Regions from separate parts of the Pseudoalteromonas sp. BSi20439 genome, predicted to be linked through region 4. Evidence: predicted binding sites of a transcription regulator. Region 4 holds the regulator's gene; each other region holds the start of a gene.

Region 1 (5,350 bases), on a different contig from region 4:
GCAATTTTCTGAATTTGATCTTGATGATAAGCTACTCAATGCTATTAATAAAATGGGCTATGAAACCCCCACTAGCATTCAACAACAAGCCATTCCTGAGGCGTTGCAAGGACGCGATATTTTAGCGTCGGCACCAACAGGTACAGGTAAAACGGCGGCATTTTTAATTCCGGCAATTCAATATTTAATGGATTTTCCGCGTCGTGATCCGGGCTTTGCACGGGTATTAATTATGACCCCAACGCGCGAGCTTGCTTATCAAATTCATGAACAATGTGAGTTACTTGCAAAACAAACCCAGTTAAAAATTGGGGTGGTTACCGGCGGTATTAACTACGGTACACACAAAGAAATTTTTGAAAATAATAACGACATTTTAATCGCCACACCTGGGCGTTTAATGGAGTATTTGGAAACTGAAAACTTCCACGCAGAAAACGTAGAAATGCTTATTCTTGATGAAGCCGACCGCATGCTCGACATGGGTTTTCGTAAAGAAATGCTGCGTATTTGTGATGAAGCTAAAAATCGCCGTCAGTGCTTTTTATTCTCAGCCACCCTTGAAGGTGACAGCGTAGAGTTGTTTGCAGAGCGTATTTTAAACGACCCTGCTCTACTTGAAGCCGAATCATCACGCAAAGAAAAAGCTAAAATACACCAATGGGTTCATTTAGCCGACGATTACCATCATAAACTTGAGCTGTTAGTTAACACCTTAAATGGCCCTGATGTTAGTAAAGCGATTGTGTTTGTAAAAACCCGTGAGCGTCTTGAAATCCTTATTGGTGAACTAACCAATAACGGCGTTAAAGCTGCGTGGCTGCGTGGTGAAATGCCACAAGATAAACGCATGAAAGCGATGGAAAATTTCCACAGTGGCAAAACTCGCATTTTAGTCGCGACCGATGTCGCTGCGCGCGGTATTGATGTAGCGGACATAAGCCATGTAATTAACTTTGATATGCCGCGCACTGCAGATGTTTACGTACACCGTATTGGCCGTACAGGTCGTGCAGGTAAAAAAGGCATAGCGATTTCACTAATTGAAGCGCACGACATTGGTATTCTTTACAAAGTAGAACGTTACATAGAGCAGAAGCTTAAACGCCGTGTATTTAAAGGATTAGAGCCGAAGCATAAAGAAGCTAAGCCACCGGTTAAAAAGCGTAAAGATCCAGTAAAAATGAAAGCAAAGAAAAAAGCCAAGGTTAAAAAGAAAAAGTAACCTTTGTTTTCTAACTTGTTTAATTTAGCCGACGTCTGTCGGCTTTTTTATGACTTATATTAATTTTATTAAAACAGTGAGTAAGCAATTCAAAGTAATATGTAAAAACTACTTAGCTGAATAACCACTTAACAAAATAACCAATAATTTCAATTGGTTAAATTTGGAATGAAACTTGTAACCCCTAACAGTATATGAGTATTAAAACGCCGAGTAACGGCGTTGCTTTTTAGTAACACACTAAGGATATAGTTATGAGTCGCATTAAATTTACTATCGGTTTTATTTCGTTTTGTTGTTTATTTTTATTAGCCTCTGCTTTTAACGTCAGTGCAGCAACGCATTTAGCAGTAGTGAGTAGTGTGGCCACACAACCTAATTTACAACAATCTATTACTCATGAGTTACGTACTAATCCAAATTTAGAATTAGAAAATTTAAACGTACGCGTTAATAACGGTGACGTTGAACTCAAAGGCGAAGCTAAAAACGGTTTTGAACGTGCTCTTGCACAAAAGTTTTTAGAAAATATGGATGGGGTTAAACGCATTAAAAATAATATCGCTATTATTTAAGGTCTGTTGACCTTTGTGAATTAAATTTTTAGTAAGCGCAGCGTGTTGCTTAAACACGCTGCGTTTTTTATTGTGCAAAATAAATATCTGCATAAAAATAAATTTAAATAATGGCTTACATAAAAGAGTGCAGCGCAGCAGGCAATGTAAAAACGCGCTGCAAGTGGGAAATTATTTCCCACTCAATTTACTCAATCTAGTTTGATCTATTGTTGTCCTTGCTTTCACTTTTTAGCCGAGTGGTGGCTTATTTTATCGCTGATCATGGCATCGAGTTTTTCACCGCCTTTAATACCAAAATCAAGGGTACGAATCGGAAACGGAATACTTATATCTGCCGCATCGAGCGCTTGCTTAACAGCCACAACCCCTTTGTGACGCACCGTCATAAAATCGGGCTCGCCAGGGTATTTAATCCAAAACCATACCAGTAAGTTTATACTGCTATCACCAAAGCCTTCTGCGTATACCGCGGTTTCATTTTTGCGGATCACAAAGTCAAATTGGTTAATTTTGTCGACGATGACCTCACCGGCTTTTTCTATGTCGTCAGCGTAAGAAATACCCACCGGCACTTCTATTCGTCTTACCCCTAAGGTGCTGTAATTACGCAGTACATTTCTAAATAGTATTTTATTAGGTACCAGTATCAATTGCCCGTAAAAGCTCTCTATTAGTGTGTTGCGCAAGTTTATTGAATGCACTGAACCAAATACGTTATCGGTCTCGATAACATCACCCGCTTTGAACGGTTTACGAATACCCATAGCAATACCCGCAATTAGGTTTTCGGTCATATCTTGAAAAGCAAAACCAATGGCAAGACCAACAATACCTGCACCCGCAAGCAGTGACGTAACGGTACTTTTTAAGCCCATAAAATCAAGGGCAATAAAGACCCCCACACTCAGTACAATAACTTTAAAAATGGAGGCCATTAAGTCAGCAATTTGAGTAGAATCGAGCGAGCGACGCAATACTTTTTTCATTCCTTTGCCTGCAAGGCGGGCAATAAATGAAAATATAATCGCAATAATCACCGCGACTATAAAGTTAGGGATATGACTTATAACAACATCAAACCAACCGCCGAGCTTCTCTTCTATTAGTTTTTCGGCTTCTGTAATTGAGGGAATTGAGAGCATTTATTTTATACCTTAGTTAGGGTTAGTAATCTAAGGTTTGCAAAAATAGCGCCAGTATAAAAAAAGCCATGCAATGCATAGCTTTTTGGGTATGTGTTTAGCTGCAAATAGCGCTAAATTTAGCTTTGCTCTTCGCGCAAAAATACCGGTTCAAGTTCTTTAGTGGTTGCTTCTGAGCTAAAGTAATAGCCGGCCACAGTAAACTCTTTGAGTTGGCTTAATTGAGTCACTTGATTTTCAATGATGTAGCGTGCCATCATGCCGCGCGCTTTTTTAGCGTAAAAGCTAATCACTTTATATTGGCCGTTTTTACAGTCTTTAAAGTGTGGTGTAATAATGTGTGCGTTAAGCGTTTTTTTATCTACTGCTTTAAAGTATTCGTTAGAGGCTAGATTTACTAAGTATTGTGCATCTTGTGCCGCTAATACGTCGTTAAGTTTATTAGCAATAACACTGCCCCAAAACTCATATAAGTTTTTACCCCGACTATTTTCAAGTTTTGTACCCATTTCTAAGCGATAAGCCTGCATTAAATCAAGCGGCTTTAATACTCCGTATAATCCCGAAAGTATACGTAAATGGTCTTGAGCGTAATCAAGCTGCTTAGTAGTGAGGGTATTAGCATCTAACCCGCCGTATACATCGCCGTTAAAGGCAAGCACGGCCTGTTTAGCATTATCGGTAGTGAATGGTTGTGCCCACTCACTGAAACGCGCTGCGTTGAGGCCTGCGAGTTTATCGCTAATTTTCATTAAACTGCCAATTTGCGCAGGAGTTAGTTCACGGCATACTTTCATGAGCGCTTCGCTGTGCTCAAGTAATTCAGGTTGAGTGAACTTATCTGTTGCGGGTGGCGTGTCGTAATCAAGATTCTTTGCTGGTGAAATAACAGTGATCATAGTTAGCTATTGACTTGTAAATTATTTAATGTCAATTTCAACATTAAATGAAACGAAAAGCACGTTTTGTTTAAAATTATCCTACCTAAAACTCAACCGTTACCGTTTTTTTATTGATAAGGACATAAGACCTATCAAGCATTGTCACACTGTTGCAGTATAGCTATATTAAGGTAGTTTAGATTTTCTTTTAACTTGCTTGGAATGAGGAAAAGCAAATGACTAGCGCTCTACAAAGGCTTAAACAACACTCTTCTATCGTGGCCGACACGGGCGATATAGAAGCCATAAAAAAACATCAACCTGAAGATGCGACTACCAATCCATCGCTACTTTTAAAAGCGAGTGAGATTGAAGCTTACAAACCTTATCTAGATAAAGCATGGCAGTATGCAAAAGAAACCGAGCAGCAGCCTGCAAAACAGCTAGAGCTGGCTTGTGATTATTTTGCAGTATTACTTGGTAAAGAAATTAGTGAAATTGTACCGGGTTATATTTCTACTGAAGTTGATGCACGTTTATCATTTGATACCCAAGCAACAATTAATAAAGCACACACGCTATTGAGCCTTTACGAAAAAGAAGGCGTAAGCAAAGACAAGATTTTAATTAAAGTAGCGTCAACGTGGGAAGGCATTAAAGCCGCAGAACAGTTAGAAAAAGAAGGCACTAAGTGTAACTTAACGCTTTTATTTAGCGATGCCCAAGCGCGCGCCTGTGCTGATGCAAACGTATTTTTAATTTCGCCATTTGTTGGCCGAATTTTAGATTGGCACGTAGCAAACGGTATGGAAAAACCAACCGACCCGCTTCAAGACCCGGGTGTACAATCGGTGCGTAGTATTTTTGAGTTTTATAAGCGTCACGATTACAAAACTGTTGTTATGGGCGCAAGCTTTCGTAACACCGGTGAAATCATTGCCCTTACAGGCTGCGATAAGCTAACAATTAGCCCTAATCTTTTAGAAGAGCTAGGTAATTTAGAAGACGCACAAGAGTACTTACTAGAGAGCGATATTGCTAAAGAGCCAAAACCTGAGCCACTTAGCGAAGCACAGTTCCGTTGGTTACATAACCAAGACGCTATGGCGACTGAAAAACTAGCTGAAGGTATTCGCTCATTTGCAGATGCGCAAGAGCAACTAGAAGCACGCTTTAAAGCGATGTAACTAATCGCTGTTTAATGAGTTTAAAAACGTCGCTTTTAGCGGCGTTTTTTTATGTCTGCGATTTACTTTAAATACTCGACTTGTCCCCATTTACGTTCTTTTTGTATTGATCTTCATCAAAATACCACCCATCAGTAACAGTTTCGTCACATTTATATTCTATTTTATTAATAGCTGTGGTATAGATACTGCCGAGGTTCAAAAAGTGGTCAATAGGAGATAATCAATGGATAGCCTAAACGAAATAATAGAGATATTAGAAGGTTCTGATACATCGAAAAAAACCTCTCAAAAAAATAAAAAAAGAAAATGGCGCGAAATAGAAGCAATAAAAGAT
Region 2 (5,350 bases), on a different contig from region 4:
TACTGATTAATCACCTCAACATGTGTCACTGAATAATGCTGCACTTTGCCATTTTTAAGTTGTAGAGAAAATTGCTCCCCCACTTTAGCGTTTTTTAAAAACGCAAAGTGGGTATCGTTGTGGCCAGCAATAAGTGCTCCTTGCGAATTACCAACATCAGCCCCACCTAATTCCCCCGCAGCTAAAAAATGACTGGGCGCAAACGCTAAATTTCTACCACTTGCGCCATCGAGCACGGTTAGTCGTTTATTATGCTTTGGCCATATTATTTGTGCCACTGGGTAACTATCAGCATAAAACCACGGCTTAATTTTTTTATTGGGCGATTTAAGGGTCGTTTGCCAAGCTTGCTCTATTAACACTTGTGCAAGCCACGCCTTTGCCTGCATGTATACACCATGGCCAAACAAGCTCAGCCCCAAGGCTAGTAAACCTATGCTTAGCCACTTTTTCATTTACAGCGCCTCACTAACAAAAGACCACCTAGAAGCAATAATACTCCAAACACAATATGCACTTTGCTTTGCCCATCAGTTTGCGGCAAGCGCATGGTCATTCCTTGTGGCATAGCATTAGCCACTTGTGTGCTTTGTTTAGCAACTTCTTTTATGGTCGTCTCTTCTATAGCAATAAACGCAGTAAATAGGCTAAGTAATTGATGCTCAAGCGCGAGCTGCTGCACTTGCTGTTTTACAACACTTTGTTGGTTGTATAACAATAACGACTTTATTTTTTGACGTGCCCAAAGCTTATCAATTCCAGTGGCCTTTGAACTTGCTTGCGGATTAAGCTTAACCTTAAACTCCCCATGCGCCGTTTGCCCCGTAAAAGTAATTGCATCGGTATTATCTAATTTAATGGCCACCATAATGGGCTCAGCAAAATATAGGTCAGGCAAAGGTGAGGGCCAAAAATCTAAGCTGTCTCCATTTGTATTTGTCAACGCCAAATTAGTCATAGCCGGGTGAGCAAGTTTATCAAACAACTGCTGCATTTTCGGCTGCACATCATGAGCACTGCTTATAAAGGTGTAAGTTCCCTTGCCTATATCAGCGGCACGACGCATAAAATAACGGTTAGGCGCACTACCAATGCCCACAGTAAATAAACGGCTATCACCTAAGGTGTGCGCAATATGTTTAAATAATTGATCTTCGTTACTTACGCTACCATCGGTTAAAAATACAACTTGGCGTACAAACCCTTCAAATTGCATCCCATCGAGTACTGCATCAAGTGCGCCTTTTATTTCAGTTCCGCCATCGGCTTGTAAGTTATAAATAAAACGCTCTGCGCGACGTAAATTAAAGTCACTGGCAATTAATGGGGTTTCACTCATAGCTGCAACCTCATTATTAAAACTGACAATATTGAAGCTATCATCACTATCTAATAATGATAATGCGTAAAACAGCGCTTTTTTAGCTTGTTCAATAGACTGCCCATGCATAGATCCCGAAGTATCAACTACAAACACCATTTCACGCGGTAAACGCTGAGATTGAGTAAAACTATCGCTTGGCGGCATTAACATTGCTAACGCATACTGCTCACCATTTTGTGCTTGCTGAGTAAAAAGTGCAGCTTGCGCTTGCGCTATTTGTAGTGGCTTAAACTCAAGTACAAAGTCTCTATTTATGGCTTGCTGTGGTTTTAGCACAATGCTGTATTGCCCAAATGCAGGGTTTTCAATATTAACTTGATGGTACTTAGCGTTTATATCAACCAATTCTAAGCCTATATCCATGTTAATTGTTAAGCTTAAATCGCTGGCATTTGCCGCCTCATTGGTTTGTTTTGTGTAAACAGGGCTTAACCAACCCTGTGGAGTGAACGAAGGTGCATTAGCGTTTTTTATCGCATGCTTATCTTGATCATCGTTAACTTCCCCTGTTATTGCATGATAGCGTGGCGTAATTGTAGTTGGAAAATGAATCGCAAAGGTTCCGTGTTGGTAATCAATAATCTCTTGATACTCAAGCGTTATAACTATTTCTTCTCCTGGCCCTACATTTGCCACATTTGTAATAAACATATTTGCACGCTGCTGTCGCAACAATGAAGCTTGTTTGCCTGCTTTTTTGGCAGCTTGGTACTGTTTTTCAGCTTGGCGTTTTTTTGCTATTTTACCTTTAATAACTCGCTCGCCAATACGCATAGTCATTGCTTGCACGGCGCTTTCATCGGGTAAAGGAAATACATAACGTGCATTTACTGCAAAAGGATTTTCATTTATGTAGTGCTGCGTTACTACAACATGATTAATTAGCCCTGTTAGGGTCATTTTTGCATCGCTTTTTAAAATAACCCCAGGGTTAACCGCCACTCCTTGGCTATCAAACAAAGATAGTTTTGGCGACTGTGCATGGCTTTTAAAGCTGGCCAAAAGCACGATAATAATAAAAATAAAAAGGCTTACCTTGGTAAGCACTTTGGTGGGTTTACTCAACATAAATCACTCCATCGAACGCCTTGCGATTAATTGCTTGCTGTTTGATCAGTCGTTTGATTAAGCGCACGGGTAGTGAGAGTAACGCGCCTGTCAAAAAAGTTATCTTCAAGGGTGTTACTGTTTGCTATGCTTTGTTGCTCGCCAAACGCTTGTGTGCTCAAACGTGTATGGCTTACTCCCTGTTTAATTAAGTAACTTTGTACGGCGTTTACTCTGGCTTTTGAAAGTAATAAGTTCGCTTGCTCTGCACCGCGCTGATCGGCAAAGCCACTTAAATCGAGTGCGAGTTGCGGTTGGCTTTTTAATAACGCTACCAATTGATCAAGCTGCTTGGCAAAATGTGGAGCAATATCGCTAGAGCCTGTTTTAAATTGCACCGTCATCGCCAATAAATTATTAAGCTGCGATTGAGTTAATTGCTCATTTTGTTGCGCCAGTAGTTCAAGTTGCGCCTCTAGGTGACTGTTATGATTAAGTACGTGCTGGTAGTCGTTGGTTTTCTCTGCCATTACAGTTAAAGCTTGCTGCTGCTCAGCAATGGTTTGCTCAGCCACCTTGGCATCGCCAATCAAACCACCAGCAAATGCGCCTACAAACGCGCCGATTGGCCCACCAACAACACCACCAATAATGGCACCGGTGCTCAGGCCAACAATTGTTTCTTTTTTTGCTTCTTTTGATGGGGTATCCGCAGCAAATACTGGCGTACAAAAAGTGCTAACAAGTGTGAGTGCGATTAATGTTTTCTTCATGGTCTATTCCTTACTATTAATAATGGTTGGCAAGCTATTGGTTGGCACTTGCGTTGTATTGGTAATTTCAATAGCTGTATTAAAACACCATGAAGTGGCAATAAAGGGGAGTAAAAATGGCAAACTGCTGAGCAATTGTGGCAAAAAAATGGCAATTGTGTTTTTAACCGTACTTAGCGCAAAAACTTCGCTATAGTGCGCCTAAGTCAATATGAGTAATTAAAAAATGAAAAAAATAGCTATCGTTGAAGATGAAACTGCCATTCGCGAAAACTACATAGAAATGCTAAGCGCTCAAGGCTATCAGGTAAGTGGTTATGAAAACCGCCCTCAAGCAGAAGTAGCTTTTAAAGAAGCACTCCCCGATTTAGCCATTGTTGATATTGGCTTAGGCCATGAAATAGATGGCGGCTTTTTACTGTGCCAAACACTGCGTTCACTTTCTAAAACCTTACCAATTATTTTTTTAACCGCTCGCGACAGCGAAATAGACACCGTATGCGGCCTGCGCATGGGCGCCGATGACTACTTAACCAAAGATATTAGCTTAGCGCATTTAGCCGCGCGTATTGGTGCGCTATTTCGCCGCATGGAAGCATTAGAGCAACCCGCCGATGCCAACGCATTAATAATTCGCGGTCAACTAACACTCGACACGCAACGCATGCAGGTGCTTTGGCAGCAACAGTTGGTTGATTTAACCGTAACTGAGTTTTGGATGCTGCATTCACTCGCCCAACGACCTGGCCACGTTAAAAGCCGTAATGAGTTAATGAGCGATGCTAAAATTTATGTAGACGACAGTACCATTACCTCTCATGTAAAACGCATTCGTAAAAAGTTTATAGCACTCGATAGCCAGTTTGACTGCATTGATACCGTGTATGGCATGGGTTACAGGTGGGAGCAACCCACATGCTGAGATTTGGCCTACGCAGTAAATTTATTTTACTTTCGTGCTTTTTGTTTTTGTTGCCATGGTTAGGCTACGAGTACGTATGGGAAATGGAAAAGTTTTTACGCCAAGGCCAAGAAAAAACGCTAGTAGGTACTACACGCGCACTGGCAACGGCCCTGCACGAACGCCCCGCTTTATTTGACGAACAAACCAACTTTTTAGATCAAGTGGTAAAAGGTCGCGATCTCTATGCTTATAATTTAAAAAGCCCGATTCAGCTCGATGGCAAACTCAACGACTGGGACGCTTATCAATCGCTGTTTTGGCTTTATGACAAACGCTACTTACAAACAGCCAATGATAACCATCAACTAAACAACTTATCATTTAGCCACATGGTAGGTAAGTTTGATAATTACTTATATGCTGTATTTAAAGTCACAGATGACACTGTAATTTACCGTGCTAAAAATAGCCTCAGCATTACCAATAACGATTACATAAAAATTGGCCTAAAAAACCCTGATGGGCAATTTAATACTTATATTATTGCTCCGCGCCAAGATGGCTGGGTCAACGCATTTGATGCCAATAGTAAAATGCCTTTTACTAAAATTCAGGGTTTCTTTAAACAAACTGAAACAGGTTACAACCTTGAGCTGCGCTTTCCTTTGAGTATGCTTGGCAATAAACTAGGATTTGCCATTGCCGATGTTGATAGTAAACAACCAAACCAACCCCCTAGTATTATGTCTACATCGAACTTAAATAACCCGAATGATTTAGGCTCGGTACTGGTGCCCTCCCCTGAGATAAACCGTATATTAAAAGGCATGGGCCACAGCGGCAGTCGCATTTGGGTGGTCGATAATCATCACCGTGTTTTAGCGCAATCGGGCAGTATTCAAAATGCCGATGGCGTATGGGCTGATGGGCTAAAAAATCAAGCGCCAAAAACCGCATGGCAACGCTTTGAACAAACCTATTTGCATCCTTTGTACTATAAAATTTTAACCCGTCCCGAAGATGAGTTTATAGACACCCTACACGATGTCGCCTCAATGCAAGGCACTCATTTAGCCAAAGCACTCAAAGGCCAACCCGCATCGTCGTGGCGACTCACCCCCGACAATAAAGCGGTGATTTTATCGGCCGCGTATCCTATTTGGATTGAGGATAAAGTTATTGGGGCAGTTATAGCTGAAGAAACCACCAATGGCGTGCGTACACTGCGTAATAAATCGCTGG
Region 3 (5,350 bases), on a different contig from region 4:
ATTTAAGCGTTTAGCGGTGCCATCTTTAGTTACTCGCTTCATAGCGTATTTGGTCATGTACATGGCATCTTTATCAAAGCGTTGTTCGTTACTCACTTTATGCTTATAAAGTACTTTACCAACAGAGTCGGTTAATGCCGAGATAGACGTCAGCTCCCTGTATTCGCCATCAGCAGCAATAATGGTATAAAGCTGGGCCACTTCAAAACTCGACATTTCAATAGCCCCTAATAGCAGCGACGGGTATTCATTAATATGGCCTTTAGCACCTAGTCCTCTGAGTGTATTAGCAACTTTATCAACCCCAACATCAAGCCCTAAGTTAACTGCCGGAATATTAATGCTGTGGCTGAATGCTTTATAAAGAGGCACGGCGCCTCGGTATTGATGATCAAAGTTTTCTGGCTGCCATACTTTTCCCTCTTCGTTGGTGACTTGCACGGGTGAATCATCAAGCAACGTCGCTAAATTATAATGAGGAAGCTGCAGTGCACTTAAATACACTGCCGGTTTAACTAATGAGCCAATATTGCGCTTGGTATCAAGCACCCGGTTAAACCCTGAGTAACGCACATCGCGCCCGGACACTAACGCTGATACACCAGCTTTTTCAACATTAACGGAGATCATCGCCGCTTCTAATTCTTTGGTATTTGGACGTCTTTCCAAATAAGGTAAACTGGCCTGAATCGACTCTTCCATTGCTGTTTGCTTTTGCAAATCGAAGTAGGTAAATACGCGCACCCCTGCATCTAATACTTCTTGATCAGGTAGCAGCTGTTTCAACTCGCGATTAACCAACTCCAAGTAACCTGGGTAAGACTTTTGTAAGCTGGCTTTCATTGGCGCAATATCAATTGCGCGCTTTAATGAGGCTCGATACTCTTTAGTGGAAATAAGTTTGTTATCGACCATTAAACGCAGCACTAAGTCACGACGCTCCATAGCACGTTCTTTATAACGTCTAGGGTTATAATAAGAAGGGCCTTTAACCATGGCCACCAGCAGAGCAATTTGGTCGTACTCAAGTTCATCAACGGGTTTTGCAAAGTAAAACTCAGCAGCCAGCCCCATCCCATGCACTCCTTGGTTATAAGACTGACCTAGGTAGACTTCGTTTAAATAGGCTTCGAGAATCTGATCTTTTGAATAACGATAATCAAGAATAAGCGCAATAAAAGCTTCATTGATTTTACGTACTAACGAACGTTCGCGAGTAAGGTAAATATTTTTAGCTAGCTGTTGCGTGAGTGTGCTGCCCCCTTGTACGGTTCTTCCTGCGCGAATATTGGTATACAAAGCGCGTAAAATAGAAAATACCGATACCCCGTGATGCTCATAAAAATCGCGGTCTTCGACCACTAACAAAGCATTTTTAAGCATGTCTGGAAATTTATCTAATGGCACAAATTCGCGGTCTTGTTTTGAGTCATTACCTATACGGGCTATTTGTACAGGCTCTAATCTGGCAGTGTTTAAGCGACGACCGAATTTATCTTTAATACTGGCAACCTTTTCCCCAGAAAAGCGCAGTTCAATTACATGAGCGCTCTCTAAACCATCATAAAATTCAAAATCACGACGAAAAATCTTAATACTATTAGCTGTTTTAATATATTGCCCTGTGCGGCTTAAGCGATTAACTGCCGTGTAATTTAAACGTTTAAGCTCCCATAAAACTTCTTGCTCAGATAAAAACTGCCCAGGAAAAAACGTCATTGAACGCGCATACACTTGGGCTGGAAGTTGCCATTTATTGCCTTCAAATTGGCGGGTGATTTTTGCATCAAGATAAATAAAGTAAAGTGCTACAGCGATGAAAGTCGCCAGACTCAGTTTCCAAAAAATAGAAAACAAAGTTTTTAAAAATGGCCGTTTAGCCGAACTTGCGGCTTTTTTTGCAGCACTTTTTCGCGCTGATGTTTTAGATGACTTAGTAGCACGCTTAGTCGGGGATTTACTGGTCGGTGTTTTCTTTTTTTCAGCCATTTAAGTGTAATATATTCCAAAGGTTGATTTAACGCGAAGAGCTTATCACATTACTCTAACACCTGAAAAATTAACCCTCCCTGAAATCAAAAAAGCCCTAACTCAGTAGGGCTTTGATTGAACACACAATACTTTTACTTTTAATTACTTCTTACTGAAACAAACTCTGGGTAAGCATCAATACCACAATCATGTTGATCCATACCGTTTAGCTCTTCCTCTTCGGTAACACGAATACCCATGGTTTGTTTTAAGACTGCCCAAACAATGAATGAAGCGATAAACACAAAACCAATGATACATAGTAAACCAATTAACTGCGCCACAATGTTAGCCTCTGCATTAGTAACAGGTACCAAAACCACACCAAGTATGCCACATACACCATGCACAGAGATGGCACCTACAGGATCATCAATTTTTACTTTATCAAGAGCCACAATGCTCAGTACAACTAGCGAGCCACCTAATAGGCCATATAAACACGCCATTAATGGTGAAGGTGATAATGGATCTGCAGTAATAACCACTAAGCCTGCAAGTGCACCATTAAGTACCATGGTTAAATCGGCTTTGCCCCATAATAATTTACATAAGAACAAGGCTGAAATTGCACCCATAGCTGCCGCAGCATTGGTATTAAGTAGTATTTGACCCACTGCAGTTGCATTTTCTTTATCTGAAATTAATAACTGTGATCCACCGTTAAAGCCAAACCAACCCATCCATAAAATAAATGTACCCAATGTAGCAAGTGGTAAGTTTGAACCTGGAATTGGGTAAATTTCACCATTTTTACCATATTTACCTTTACGTGCACCCAGTAGAATTACACCCGCAAGAGCTGCAGCTGCACCAGTTGCATGGACAATGGCAGAGCCTGCAAAATCAACAAAGCCTAATTCAGATAAGAAGCCGCCACCCCATGTCCAGTAACCTTCAATTGGGTAAATTAATCCTGTTAGTACTACTGTAAACACTAAGAAAGCCCATAACTTCATACGCTCCGCTACGGCGCCAGACACAATAGACATAGCTGTTGCAACAAATACTACTTGGAAGAAAAAGTCAGATTCTAGTGAGTGATTAGCATCTGCCGCTTCGCTACCTATTAAGCCACCAAATGAAGGAATAATTCCGCCTTCAACGTTGTCTACATACATAATGTTGTAGCCAACCAATAAAAACATAGTACAAGCGATAGAATAAAGTGCGATATTTTTAGTTAGAATTTCTGTGGTATTTTTTGAGCGCACTAAACCAGCTTCTAACATTGCAAAACCGGCTGCCATCCACATAACTAAGATGCCAGAGATTAAAAAGTAAAACGTATCGAGCGAAAACTTCAGCTCTATAATTGTATTTTCCATGTTGCCCCCTTAAATTGCGTCATCATCAAGTTCGCCAGTACGAATACGGACGATTTGATCTAAGTCGTAAACAAAAATTTTGCCGTCACCAATTTTGCCCGTTCCAGCAACTTTGGTAATGGTTTCTACAACGCGTTGGCAATTTTCACTACGAGTGGCAATTTCAAGTTTAATTTTAGGTATAAAGTCAACTTGGTACTCTGCACCACGGTATAACTCTGTATGACCTCTTTGACGTCCAAACCCCTTAACGTCAACCACTGTCATTCCTTCGATGCCTAAATCAGCGAGTGCTTCACGCACATCATCTAGTTTGAATGGCTTTATTATTGCACTGATCATTTTCACAAAGGCCCCCTTAGGACACTAGCTTGTTATTGTATTTGCTCTATACAATCCAACCTTTGTGCCACCTTTAAATTGGCAATAAAAACAAAGCCTTATTAAATTAAAAAATAATAAAAAACAAAAAACGCACCATTTAGGTGCGCTTTTTTTAAGCAAAATGCAGGATTGGTGCGAGTCGATAAATACGTAAATAGTCGTCTTAACTAACCGTTACACTCCCACCAAATAAACATTGATAATGTGCCTAATCTGAACTCTGGCTAATAAAATCTATTTCAACCAGAGTTCAGGTAATTTAAGATTAGAGTTACTCTGTCGCATCGAGAGACAAAGCCGGCTTTTTAGCATTACTTAGCCATATTGACTCCATAGTTTACACCACTCGAAAATGAAACTCTTCATGAGTAAAGGGCTTAGTTAAAAAGTCATTCGCACCTGATTTAATAAATCGTGCAGCAACGCCATAACTATATACATCAGCTAAACCAATAATGGCCAATTGCTCACGGCTTTTAATATTACGAATAGCTCTAATTAATTCAAAACCATTCATACCTGATAAGTTATGGTCAGTGATCACTAAGTTGATAGCCTGATCATGCTCAAGTATATGAAGAGCTTGCGCACTATTATCAACAGTAATGACGTCAAACAATTGTTTTTCGAGCATTTGCTTAACCAAGCTACTGCTCAATAAGGAATTATCTACAACCAGCGCTTTGCGCCCCTGGTTACGCAATAACTGTGCTACAAATTTAATCGCATAAAGATAAGAGTCGCGATTATCTTTAATGACGTAATCGATAATACCTAATTCCAGCATTTTTAAACGTGTATGTTCATCTGTTTGCGTTGTCATCACCAGCGTGGGGATACCTTGCGACAGTGTAAAGCGAGTTATATCAGTATCGATTTGCCCACCAACAGATAAATCAACCAACGCAAGCGAATAGCTGGTTTGGCTTAGTAACTTTTGACATTGAGAAAATGAACGAGCAAAATCAACGCGCACATCAAGGTAATGCGCAGCAATATGTTTGAGTACCTGCTGTACCCTTATATTATCTTCAACAATTAAAACCCGTTGCATAAACTCCCTTTCATTTACGTTCACCCTTTAAGGTGCTTGTGCGTTTTTTAAAAATCACTTTGATATAAAGTAAAGCTTAGCGACTGATTACTTAAAAAACTTAATCGGTAATTACATAGACTCAACGATTATTATCGGCAGCTAGTCTCAATACTTTTGTTTTTTAGTGAAATATCGCTATAACTGCAGTACATAAAATAAAAAAGGGTTACTTATGAAATTTAGTCGAAGTCTATTTTTACCCATTGCCGCAATTGCACTCACATTTACAAGTGCAACATTTGCCGATAATCAACGCCGTATTGATATCGACAGTAAAGTAGTTACTCAGCACAAAGCAAAAATAAATAACGAACGATTTTCGTATACGGTAGCAACAGGCACACAACCGGTATGGGATAACAAGGGAGATGCCATCGCAACCCTTCAATACACTTACTACACCCGCGATAAAGTAGATGACAGAACAAAGCGTCCATTACTTATTTCATTTAATGGTGGCCCAGGCTCAGCATCGGTTTGGATGCATTTAGCTTACACCGGCCCTCGTGTT
Region 4 (5,350 bases):
ATTATTCCGGTATTAAAACGCATTGGCGCTAAAATGATTGCTATGACAGGTAACGAAACGTCAACTATGGCAACATTGGCAAATGTGCATGTGTGTATTAAAGTTGAACAAGAAGCCTGCTCATTAGGCCTAGCGCCAACGGCAAGTACCACGGCAACACTCGCTATGGGTGATGCAATGGCAGTCGCATTATTGGAAGCCCGTGGCTTTACCGCAGATGATTTTGCTCTGTCGCATCCAGGTGGCAGTTTAGGCAAACGCTTACTGTTAACCTTAAAAGATGTAATGCACAGCGGTATTCACACGCCTATTATTAATGAAACGCAAACCATTAAAGACGCCCTAATTGAAATGTCAGCCAAAGGACTCGGCATGACCGCTATTATAGATGGTAACCAACAATTATCTGGTTTGTTTACCGATGGTGATTTACGCCGTATTTTAGAGCAACGTGTTGATATACACAGCACAGAAATTAATGTTGTGATGACTAAATCATGCACAACAGCCACACAAGACATGCTCGCGGCTGAAGCACTGAACATTATGGAACAAAAACGTATTAATGGTTTAATTGTGATTAATGAGCATAATCAGCCCATTGGCGCACTAAATATGCAAGACTTACTAAAAGCGGGAGTGCTATAAATGCAGTTTGAAGATCTTTACCAACCGTTAAGTGATGATGCAAAAGCGCGCGCCAAAAAAATAAAATTATTAATTTGCGACATTGATGGTGTGTTTTCTGATGGGCGTATTTATCTTGGTAACCAAGGTGAAGAGCTCAAAGCATTTAATACCAAAGACGGATTTGGCATTAAAGCCCTTATTAATAGTGGTTTTGAAGTTGCCGTGATCACAGGTCGTCACTCACAAATAGTTCAACAACGTATGAGTAGTTTAACCGTACAACATATATACCAAGGCCAAGAAGACAAACTCATCGCCTATCAAGAATTAAAACAAAAATTAGCGCTTAGCGATGAGCAAATTGCCTACATAGGCGACGATGGCCCTGATATGCCAGTAATGGAAAAAGTCGGGTTTGCAGTAGCCGTGAACGACGCCCACCCGCTGATTAAACGTTTATCGCATTATGTTACTCAGCTGCCTGGCGGCTTTGGCGCAGTAAGAGAGTTAACAGACTTACTAATGCTTGAAAACAATAAGCCACTTACCAGCCAAGGAACCAGTTCATGAATGTGGCGCGCATTATACTGAGCGTTTTATTCATAAGCTGTATGGTTTGGCTTTGGTATCCTTACTTTACTCAGGTAGATATTGTTGCGGATGAACAAACTCAAGTTATTGCTAGACCCGATTATACCGCGATTGAGCTAAAACAAACCGCTTACAATGATCAAGGTAAAGTAAGCCATAAAGTGACTGCGGTAAAAATGGAGTTATATCAACAACTCGGTTTTACCTTTTTTGAAAAACCTATATTTACGTTATATAACGAACAGCAAACATGGCGTATTAACGCTGATGAAGCCACCCTCTACGACGATCGGCAACTGGTGTTAGAGGGTAATGTGAAAGCGCTAAATTTAGTCGATAACGCAATGATCGATACGATCACAGCCGATAGCATCAATGTAGATATAAAACTACTCACTATGCAGTCACAGCAGCCAGTCGTTATTACAGGACCTAATTTAAAAATCATCGGTAAAGGCCTTGAAGCCGATTTAAAAACCGAAGTGATTAAACTTATTAACCATACGCGAACCCTATATTATGACCAATAACCTATTTAAAATTTTAATTGTTCCTTCACTACTGATTGCATTTCATAGCCATGCAGAGGAGGCCGTTGAAGCCCCTGTGGCTAATCAAATTTCAATTAGTGCTGACAGACAGGAAGGTCAATTAAAAGAAAACGTGGGCATTTTTGAAAAGAATGTTGAAATTATTCATGGTAATCGCCGCATTACCGCCGATCGTTTAGAAGTACATAAACGTGATGACTTAGGCGAGAATAAGCAACTTTTAATTGCCACAGGTAGCCCTGCTTACTTTGAAGAAACACAAGCTGATGGCACCATCATGAGCGCCAGTGCCAATGAAGTTCGCTATGATGTATCGCAACGTTTTTTAACCTTAATCGGTGATGCCAGCATCGCTCAAGCAGGTCAAAAAATTACCGCTAAAAGTATCACCTACGATATAGAGCAGCAGTTGATTAGCGCAGAAAAAGATGAAAATTCAACCGATCGTGTACACACCATTTTGGTGCCTGTTGAAAACAAAAAAGAAGACGATAAAGGCCAACCATGAGCACATTAAAAGCAGAGCTATTAGCAAAAAGCTATAAAGGCCGTGAAGTGGTGAAAAATGTTGGCCTAGAAGTCGAAGCTGGCAGTATTGTCGGTTTACTTGGCCCCAATGGCGCAGGTAAAACCACGACCTTTTACATGATTGTAGGGCTTGTACCGAGCGATAAAGGTAAAATATCAATAGATGATCAAGATATCACTTTATTACCAATGCACAGCCGAGCTCGCCTAGGGATTGGTTACTTACCACAAGAATCATCGATTTTTAGAAAGCTGACGGTTTACCAAAACTTAATGGCTATTTTAGAAACACGTAAAGAGCTTAATAAACAACAACGTGAAGATACCTTAAATAATTTACTTGATGAATTTAGCATTCAGCATATTCGTGACAGCCAAGGTATGGCTCTGTCAGGCGGTGAACGCCGCCGTGTTGAAATTGCCCGGGCATTAGCAGCAAATCCTAAATTTATACTATTAGACGAACCCTTTGCAGGGGTTGATCCTATCTCTGTATTAGATATTAAAAAGATCATAGAGCATCTTAAAAATCGAGGGATTGGCGTATTGATCACAGATCACAACGTACGCGAAACACTTGATGTTTGTGAAAAAGCCTACATAGTTTCTCATGGGGAGTTAATTGCATCAGGCACTCCAGATTACGTATTAAACGATAAAACAGTACGCGATGTTTATTTGGGCGAGCAGTTCAAGCTCTAATATTTGTGTTATTCCACTAAGCATCTGCTAAGATTAATTATACTTAGGTCTGTTGACCTTTCAAGGTTGAATTTGCAGCAGTCTGTTTGGTATTTAGGCAAGGCAGAGCCTATGTGATGTGGTATTCCCCATAAATAGGCGATAACGCAGCATCAATGCCAAACAGGCGCTGGCCTTCGGGTTCTGCCTAGGGACGATTTACTTTTTGTTGCTCGGTTTTGACTTAGCCCACTAGGTTACAAACCTCGCGCCGCGATTAAACCGCCCCTAGTTTGAACAAATTTTAATCCGTAAAGGTCAACAGACCGTAATTTAAAAGGATTGTTAGAGATAAATGAGGCAATCATTACAGCTGCGCATGGGCCAGCAACTTACAATGACTCCACAGTTGCAACAAGCAATTCGCTTATTGCAGCTCAGTACATTGGATCTCCAGCAAGAAATTCAAGAAGCGCTCGATAGCAATCCCTTGCTTGAAGTTGAAGAACAAGATTACAGCGAAGATGCTGCGGGTAAAAACGAACAAAAAGCCGATAACGATGAATCAACGCTAAGTGCTTCAGCTGACGAAAAACCTAGCGAGTATGAGCAAGACAGCGGCGAAGCCATGAGCAAAGACACCATTAGCGATGATATGGCAATGGACGTTACATGGGATGAATACATGAGCGCAGCACCTGCCTCTTCATCGGGACCGATGCCTGAAGATGAATCAATTTATCAAGGCTCTTCAACTGAAACGCTGCATGAATATTTAATGTGGCAATTGCAACTGACGCCATTTAGTCCTACAGATGAAGCCATTGCGATTGCAATAGTAGAAGCCGTGGACGACTCAGGTATTTTAACCCTTAGCTGTGAAGAAATTTTAGAAAGCTTTAATCAAGAAAACGACGACGAAGATGAAGTTGAACTTGATGAAATAGAAGCGGTATTAAAGCGTATTCAATTATTTGATCCAGTAGGAATAGCCGCGCGTAGTTTACAAGAGTGTTTGTGTATTCAACTTAATCAATTTGATAAAGACACGCCTTTTTTAAACGAAACAAAAATGATTTTAACCGATCATATTGATTTACTAGCGGCACGTGATTATCGCACGTTAATGAAAAAAACTAAGCTCAAAGAAGATGAGCTTAAAGAGATCATGACGTTAATTCATACCCTTAGCCCAAAACCGGCAGACACTATTGTCAGAGAAGAGTCAGAGTATGTTATTCCTGATGTGTCGGTTAAAAAAATTAAAGGGCGTTGGGTGGTTGAACTAAACCCTGATAGCATGCCTAAAATTAGGGTAAACAGCCAATATGCGGCTATGTCACGTACTGTTAAATCAAGTGGTGATAGCCAGTTTATTCGCTCACACTTGCAAGAAGCAAAATGGTTTATAAAAAGTCTAGAAAGTAGAAACGACACGCTACTTAAAGTAACTAACTGTATTGTGCAACAGCAACAGGCCTTTTTTGAACATGGTCCTGAGGCGATGAAGCCTATGGTGCTTAATGATGTGGCAGAAATGGTAGAAATGCACGAATCGACTATTTCGCGTGTTACTACGCAAAAATACATGCATACACCACGGGGTATTTTTGAGCTTAAATATTTCTTTTCAAGCCATGTAAGCACTGAAAACGGTGGCGAATGTTCATCAACAGCAATTCGCGCATTAATTAAAAAATTAATCGCGGCAGAAAACTCAGCTAAACCATTGAGTGATAGTAAAATTGCAGATATATTGGCAGAGCAAGGAATTAAAGTAGCAAGGAGAACTATTGCAAAATATCGCGAATCTCTAGCTATTCCCCCGTCGAATCAACGAAAAAGTTTGATTTAAGGCGTACAACAAAGAGGAAAATGTTTATGCAACTGAACTTAACTGGTCGCCATGTAGATATTACTGACTCGCTTAGAGACTACGTAAATAGTAAATTTGCAAAGCTGCAGAGGCACACTGATCACATAACGAATGTGCATGTTATTCTCGATGTAGAAAAACTAAACCAAAAAGCTGAAGCAACCGTTCATGTTAGTGGCGCTGAAATTTTTGCCTCTACTGAACATCAAGATATGTATGCCGCTATAGACTCGCTGATTGACAAGCTAGATCGTCAAGTAATTAAACACAAAGAGAAACTTGCTCGACACTAACACTATGAAACTAAGCTCACTTATCTGTCAGGACTGCAGTAAAGCTGCGGTCCTTTTTAATAGTAAAAAAAGAATTTTAGAATTTATCAGTGAATTGGCTCACAATAAACTGCCCTATTTAACCCAACAAGATATTCTCAACGCGTTAACCGCTAGAGAAAAGCTAGGGAGCACAGGTATAGGCCGAGGAATTGCAATTC

What was found. The regulator sigma-54, encoded in region 4, starts transcription at its own class of promoters, with help from an activator protein. The targets are predictions, from matches to a motif close to GTTGGCACGNNNNTNGNNT.
Region 1: a site for sigma-54 is predicted at 1,388-1,406, ahead of P20439_RS13875 (BON domain-containing protein). Genes of this name have one in related genera too.
Region 2: a site for sigma-54 is predicted at 3,230-3,248, ahead of pdsR (proteobacterial dedicated sortase system response regulator). Genes of this name have one in related genera too.
Region 3: a site for sigma-54 is predicted at 3,755-3,773, ahead of P20439_RS07890 (P-II family nitrogen regulator). Genes of this name have one in related genera too.

What each region holds. Positions count from the first base shown of each region.
Region 1 covers NZ_BADW01000174.1:60,324-65,673, reverse strand. Annotated here, with positions in the region: gene srmB (ATP-dependent RNA helicase SrmB) at 1-1,225, shown strand, start outside; gene P20439_RS13875 (BON domain-containing protein) at 1,480-1,800, shown strand; gene P20439_RS13870 (mechanosensitive ion channel family protein) at 2,025-2,945, opposite strand; gene yaaA (peroxide stress protein YaaA) at 3,065-3,844, opposite strand; gene tal (transaldolase) at 4,063-5,013, shown strand; gene P20439_RS13855 (DUF3545 family protein) at 5,240-5,350, shown strand, end outside.
Region 2 covers NZ_BADW01000047.1:80,598-85,947, reverse strand. Annotated here, with positions in the region: gene P20439_RS04390 (class GN sortase) at 1-455, opposite strand, end outside; gene P20439_RS04385 (marine proteobacterial sortase target protein) at 452-2,452, opposite strand; gene pdsO (sortase-associated OmpA-like protein PdsO) at 2,479-3,204, opposite strand; gene pdsR (proteobacterial dedicated sortase system response regulator) at 3,431-4,126, shown strand; gene pdsS (proteobacterial dedicated sortase system histidine kinase) at 4,120-5,350, shown strand, end outside.
Region 3 covers NZ_BADW01000087.1:4,284-9,633, reverse strand. Annotated here, with positions in the region: gene mrcB (penicillin-binding protein 1B) at 1-1,989, opposite strand, end outside; gene P20439_RS07895 (ammonium transporter) at 2,130-3,359, opposite strand; gene P20439_RS07890 (P-II family nitrogen regulator) at 3,369-3,707, opposite strand; gene P20439_RS07885 (response regulator) at 4,081-4,797, opposite strand; gene P20439_RS07880 (S10 family peptidase) at 5,012-5,350, shown strand, end outside.
Region 4 covers NZ_BADW01000055.1:41,736-47,085, reverse strand. Annotated here, with positions in the region: gene P20439_RS05405 (KpsF/GutQ family sugar-phosphate isomerase) at 1-648, shown strand, start outside; gene kdsC (3-deoxy-manno-octulosonate-8-phosphatase KdsC) at 649-1,200, shown strand; gene lptC (LPS export ABC transporter periplasmic protein LptC) at 1,197-1,751, shown strand; gene lptA (lipopolysaccharide transport periplasmic protein LptA) at 1,741-2,280, shown strand; gene lptB (LPS export ABC transporter ATP-binding protein) at 2,277-3,002, shown strand; gene P20439_RS05380 (RNA polymerase factor sigma-54) at 3,337-4,836, shown strand; gene hpf (ribosome hibernation promoting factor) at 4,863-5,150, shown strand; gene ptsN (PTS IIA-like nitrogen regulatory protein PtsN) at 5,155-5,350, shown strand, end outside.